2 regions of the Staphylococcus felis genome follow, and region 2 is predicted to be linked to the other one. Evidence: riboswitches for the same ligand, from Rfam matches in the RefSeq annotation. Region 2 holds a riboswitch; the other holds the start of a gene.
What was found. A riboswitch is a leader RNA that binds a small molecule or an ion and turns the genes downstream of it on or off. The one in region 2 is predicted to bind FMN.

Region 1: linked by a shared signal. The riboswitch ahead of C7J90_RS09030 (ECF transporter S component) and the one ahead of ribD (bifunctional diaminohydroxyphosphoribosylaminopyrimidine deaminase/5-amino-6-(5-phosphoribosylamino)uracil reductase RibD) in region 2 are both predicted to bind FMN.

The regions. Positions count from the first base shown of each region.
Region 1 is NZ_CP027770.1:1,936,566-1,939,995, reverse strand. It holds gene C7J90_RS09035 (sensor histidine kinase) at 1-1,394, shown strand, start outside; FMN riboswitch at 1,546-1,681, shown strand; gene C7J90_RS09030 (ECF transporter S component) at 1,746-2,294, shown strand; partial or broken gene tnpA (IS200/IS605 family transposase) at 2,336-2,581, opposite strand; gene C7J90_RS09020 (ferredoxin) at 3,427-3,430, opposite strand, start outside.
Region 2 is NZ_CP027770.1:2,219,496-2,222,925, reverse strand. It holds gene C7J90_RS10380 (FAD/NAD(P)-binding protein) at 1-1,187, shown strand, start outside; FMN riboswitch at 1,349-1,482, shown strand; gene ribD (bifunctional diaminohydroxyphosphoribosylaminopyrimidine deaminase/5-amino-6-(5-phosphoribosylamino)uracil reductase RibD) at 1,634-2,677, shown strand; gene C7J90_RS10370 (riboflavin synthase) at 2,682-3,311, shown strand; gene ribB (3,4-dihydroxy-2-butanone-4-phosphate synthase) at 3,325-3,430, shown strand, end outside.

The DNA.
Region 1 (3,430 bases), 280 kb from region 2:
AACTTAAACATGTCACTTTAAAGTATGAGGGACAACAACATACATATGTTTTATTAGGCTATCCTTCAAAAGCAATTCAAGGTGAGCCATCTGCAGTTTTTATTTATCAAGATTTAAATAGCATTGATGATACTAATAATTTTGTGACAATAATTATCCTAATTACTGCTATTGTGTTCTTAGCGATTACAACTATCTTTGCTTTCTTTTTGTCTACACGAATCACTAAACCACTTCGTCAGCTCAAAACACAAGCTAAAGAAGTTGCGCAAGGTCATTATGTGAAAAGGGTGCCTATTTATACTAAAGACGAAATAGGTGAGTTGGCCATGACATTTAATAAAATGAGCCGGCGTATTCAGAGTCACATTAGTGCATTAACGACATCCAAAAATGTGCGAGACACTTTGATTAATTCAATGGTTGAAGGTGTTCTTGGCATCAATCATAAAAGAGAAATCATTTTATCCAATGATTTAGCACATCAAATGCTATTAAAAATGACAAAAGATGATAAATTAGCATTTGATTCTCAAATTGATCAGACATTTAATAACAAGACTACTGAATACCAAGAATTTGAAATCAACAAGCAATTTTTTGTTGTGATTATGACTTATATTGAAAAAATAGAAAATAACGGTAATAGTGGCTTAGTTGTAGTCATAAGGGATATGACCAATGAACATCAAATTGAGCAAATCAAAAAGGATTTTATCGCCAATGTTTCTCATGAATTACGTACACCTATTGCCTTACTTCAAGGCTATACCGAATCAATTGTTGACGGTATAGTCACAGAACCTAATGAAATTAACGAATCCCTGCTCATCGTTTTAGATGAATCAAAGCGATTAAATCGCCTCGTCAATGAGTTATTAAATGTAGCTAAAATGGATGCTGAGGGAATCAATATAACTAAAGAATTACAACCCATCAATAACTTAATTCAAAAGATGGCATTAAAGTATCGACAACAGTCCCATGAATACAATTTAAAACTTCATTTTCAGCTTGATGGAGTAGCTGCACACGATTGGTATTTTGATTTTGATAAAATGGAGCAAGTTTTAACAAATTTAGTAGATAATGCCACTCGCTATACACAAAGTGGAGATGAAATTTCTATTATAGCTAAAGAAGATACTCATTATCACATTTTAGAAGTTAAAGATACCGGTGTAGGTATCGCAAAAGAGCATTTAGAATCAGTTTTTGAACGCTTTTATAAGGTAGATGCATCGCGAAAAAGAGGGAAACAAGGAACCGGTCTAGGTCTATTTATATCAAGAATGATTGTCGAGGCACATGGTGGGTATTTGGATGTTGAAAGTCAAATAAATGAAGGGACAACATTTATTATTAAATTGCCAAAGCCAATCAATATGGATTAAGCATCCTTTTTCGTTTCTAACTTGTAGGAGATAAATCCTTTAAATAATTTTTTTAGAGGGCTACTTTTCCTCCGTTCAAATTAGATTTTACGTTGCATAACAATTGTATTACAAAGGATATTTCTGTATTATAGTGCTATTAAATCATATGATTCATCTTCGGGGTCGGGTGTAATTCCCAACCGGCAGTGAAAAAAGCCTGCGACCCAAAAAATATTCTTGTATTTTTTGGCTGATCTAGTGAGAATCTAGAGCCGACAGTATAGTCTGGAAGGGAGAAGATGGAGGTTTATTTGTGTTGCTTTTTTATTCCTCCAATTCTAGTAAGATGAATGATTAGGAGGATGTATAATGAAACAAAAGCAAACACAAAAGTTAATAGTAGTGGGCATGTTAAGTGCTATATCGTTTATTTTAATGTTTATTAAATTCCCATTACCATTTTTACCACCATATCTTACAATCGATTTGAGTGATGTTCCAGCACTCATTGCAACCTTTACTTTCGGACCTGTCGCAGGACTGTTAGTTGAATTAATTAAGAATCTACTGAATTTCTTCTTTAATATGAGCGACCCTATTGGCCCAGTCGCAAACTTTATCGCCGGTAGTAGCTTACTTTTAACAAGTTATTGGATTTATTTAAAACGAAAATCTACACGTGCTCTAATCATTGGATTATCAGTAGGTATTATTGTAATGACTATTGTTTTAAGTATCTTAAATTATTTTATTTTACTACCTTTATATGGAGCGATAATGAATTTGTCTGATATCGCTCATAACTTAAAAGTCATTATCACTGCTGGTATTATTCCTTTTAATATCATAAAAGGTGTGATCGTTTCGATTGTATTTGTTTTACTTTTCAATCGTTTATCGAAAATATTAAAGCGTTAAAAATATATAATTAATTATAGAAACATACCAAAAAAGCTGCATATAAATCCCAAAATCAGGACCACCCATAAAACGGGTGGGATGCTCACTAATAGATGTACATGATCTGGCATCATATGTCCTTCTATAATCTCCACACCTTTGTATTTGCACAATAACTTTATCATTTCAATAATTGATGGTCTGTATTGATTGTATATGATTTTTCTTCTATACTTTGGAGTAAATACAATATGGTATTTACACATCCATTTTGTATGTGCTAAACTCTTGGCTTTATTAGCCATAACAAATCCCTACTTTCGTTATTAATTTGGCTTGAACACCTTAATTATAACGCTATGCAGGGATTTTTTTAGTATAACTTTTGTTGCCCACCCGCATAGCAGGTGGTTTATTGTTTCGCACGTTTTACGTGCTCAACTGACTGAAGTCATTAATAATAGCGTAGAGATGATTCAATCATGAACTATGATTATGTTAAAGAAAAAGAATTTTATTAATAATCGAAACATAAAGATGTAAGGGGCTTGGACATTAACCTACTCCTAAAGAAAAGTAGAGGAAAATCATTTAAAAAATTCTTCTGCTTTTTATATAAATAATCATATTCTTTAAAAAATAAAACTTTTGCTTATAATTGGTCTCAGTCAAATGACCCCACAGGACATAAAAAATCAATACCAAAATGAAAATTATATTTAAGCCAATTAATACCCTAAAAATACTAACTTAAGAGCCAGTCATTTCTATATAAAATTAAAACAAGAAGATTTTCATTTTTTATTATGAAAATCTTCTTGTTTTGGGTTCTAAGACATATTCATATCCCAGGTCTTCTTCTATCTCTATGTGCTATACTATGTTGTAACGTTAGTAATAGTCTGTATTCAAAATAATTAAAAAAAGAACTTATCATGATGTATGTGAACTTAATGGTTTCTACTTCCTAAATTAAAGGTTAGGACATAGCAGCTTTCCCTTCTAAGAAACCGATAAACGGCGGTCAAACTCTATCCCAACCTTTCTCATTATATGCTTTACTTTTCAAGACTATTTGCTTTACATATATTTTGAAAAGATCTATATCAATCTGTACTAGATTATTAAATGAACTATTTTAATTTGAAAATTAT
Region 2 (3,430 bases):
AACAAGCTAATGCCATCATTCCTAAAAGGATTGTCGTATGTACTGGTGACGATATTGAGTCGTGTCGTAAATATGACTATGTATTCTTTACAATTGGGACGCTATCATATCAAGATCCATATCAATTAAAAGGCACAGAGAAATACATTCATTCACCTTATCCGACATTTCGAACGCTTGAAGATGTGTCTCAAAATGATCGTATTGCTATTGTGGGTACAGGATTGGCAAGTTTAGATGTTATACGTTATGCAATGACTCATCATCAGAAAAGGCCGATTTTATTAGCGAGTCGTAGTGGCAAATTGCCTAGTGTTCGTGGTGATATGCAAGATATCAAGCTTCGATTTATTACAATGAACAATTTTGATGCATTAAAATCAGATAATATGGGTGTCGTGCCATTAGAGGAGGCGATTCGACTCTTCAAAAAAGAGTGCGATTATTTAGGAATTCCGCTCCAAAAATTATTGAATCGTCGTAAATATGATGCAATTCGTGACTTGAAATATGATTTGAACCATAAGGAAGAAGTAGGCGCACTACAAAGTGTATTGGAAGTCATAAAAGAAAATATGGACTGGATTTGGAATAGTTTGAGTCGCCAAGATCAAATGCGATTTATGCGTAAGTATTATCGTTATTTACGTGAAAATACCAATCCAATGCCGAGAGAAACAGCACATCTTATTATTGAAGCGTTACAAAATGAAACATTAGAAATATATTCAGGCTTAGAACATGTGCGTCATTATTACGGTAAATTTCGACTCAAATTCAAAAATCAACCAAATGAAACAAAAGTAGATGCAGTCATCAATGCAACAGGTCCAAAGAAAAATTTAGATGAATTAGATGAAGATGATGGTCTATTAATCGATATCTCCAATAGACAAATCGTACAGTCACATCCGATGGGCGGTATTCAAATTGTACCTTCTACAAATGAAGTTGTCAGCCCGTTATATGGAACGGTTAATAATTTACGTGCAATTGGACAAATTACAAATGGAGTTAATTTTGAAAGAAATGGTGTTACGATGATTTTGCAGCAAGCCGTACGATCAGTTGACAACCTATATGAAGTATACAAAGCTCAAAAGGCATTGGAAAAACAAGAGAAGAAGGAAAAAAAGAAGAATAAGAAGAAAAAAGGTAATAAAAGTAAGAAAAAGAACAAAAAATAATGATTATAAAAGGTTTAGTGTTTATAATTTGTCAAAATTCGACAATTCATATAAGATATTAGCATGAGGTTGGGACAAACCTTTTTAGCTGTTAGCTGAAAAATATGGCGTGTCCCATACCCTTAACATAGTATCTTTTAATCTCAATGACAATTTCATTAATATTCTTTCGGGGCAGGGTGAAATTCCCAACCGGCAGTAAATCATAAGCCTGCGACCCATATTTGATACAAATATGGCTGATCTAGTGAGAATCTAGAGCCGACAGTTAGAGTCTGGATGGGAGGAAGAATATCATCGACGCATTTCTTAATACTATTATGGAAATGTTTATTTGTTGATGCTTAATCGTATTATAATGCAAATTATTTAATTGGCATTTAATCATACAATCCCACCACTCGAATTCGACAATCGAGTGGTTTTTTATTGAGGTGAAAAGAGAATTGAACTATTTAAATTATGCAATTCAACTTGCAGAAATGGTTGAAGGCCAAACGGGAACCAATCCTCCAGTAGGTGCGGTCATTGTGAAAAATGGTCGAATTATTGGAATAGGTGCACATTTAAAAAAAGGACAAAAGCACGCAGAAATACAAGCAATTGATATGGCGGGTGCAGAACATGTGGCAGGTTCAACGATGTATGTCTCATTAGAGCCTTGTTCACATTACGGTGAAACGCCTCCCTGTGCTGAGCGCATTATTGAATTAGGGATTTCTAAGGTTATTTATGCTGCACGTGATGTGACTTTACCTTCAACGGGCCATGCAATGATGGAACGCGCTGGTATTGAAGTAGAATATCGAAAAAATGTGCAAATGGAAAGAAGCTATCAATCCTTTTTTAGCAGTAAGATGAATGCTTTGCCGATAGTAACAGTGAAAGTAAGTGCAAGTCTAGATGGCAAACAAGCAACTGATAGCTCAGAAAGTCAGTGGATCACATCAAAAGCTGTGAAATCTGATGTCTTTAAATTAAGACATACGCATGATGCGATAATAACTGGAAATGAGACATTGAGTAAAGATAACCCGAGCTTAACTGTTCGTAAAGAGGAAGGTCACCATCCTACTCGAGTGATCTTGTCTAAATCCGGACAATTGCAATGGGAATCAAAGATGTTCCATGATCTCAAAGCACCTATTTACATTTATACTGAAAATACACAATTAACAACAGACTTAGAAAATGTATGCATTGTTAAACTGAAAGACTGTCGTATTGACTATATTTTAAAAGATTTATATGAAAGAGGGTTTGGTCGCGTACTTGTCGAAGCGGGTCCAAACATAACATCTCAGTTTTTAGCATCACCTTTTGTTACTCACTTCATCCTATATTTAGCCCCGAAAATCATAGGTGGTCAAGGTTTATACCAATTTTATCAAACAGCATGGGTTCAAGAACTTGACCAAATCCCACAATTTGAAATTGTACATTCTGAAATGTTAGATACTGACCTGAAACTACATTTGAAAAGGAAGTGACCATGTGTTTACAGGTATCATTGAGGAATTAGGCACAATTCAATCTATTCAAAAGCACCATCCCACAACTCAACTCACAATAAAAGCATCCAAAATTTTAGACGATATGAAAATAGGCGACTCAATCAGTGTCAACGGTACATGTTTAACAGTAATTGAATTTGATGATACGTCGTTTAAAGTGGATGTGATTTTAGGAACAGAAAATAAAACCTATTTAAATCAGCTTAAATCAGGAGATCAAGTAAACTTAGAGCGAGCATTATTAGCAACCGGCCGTTTAGGTGGACATTTTGTGCAAGGTCATGTTGACGATATAGGAAAAATCCTTCATGTTAAACAATCCCAAAATGAATGGATATACACTATTGAAGCGCCTTCTTCAATACTGAATCAAATGATTGCTCAAGGCTCAATTGCAGTTGATGGTATAAGTCTAACCGTTTTTTCTAAAAATACGACTTCATTTGAAATACATTTAATACCTGAAACAAGACGAGCGACTACTTTATCTCATAAGACGCAAGGTGATGTCGTTCATTTAGAAGCTGATATGCTATTTAAATATGTCACAGCATCCATACAAAATAAAAAAGAGTTATCAATGAATGACTTATTGAAAGCTGGATTTTAACGGAGGGATTATCATGCAATTTGATTCAATTGATGAAGCGCTAAAGGCATTGAAAAATGGTGAAATGATCATTGTACTTGATGATGAAAATCGAGAAAATGAAGGTGATCTTGTCGCTA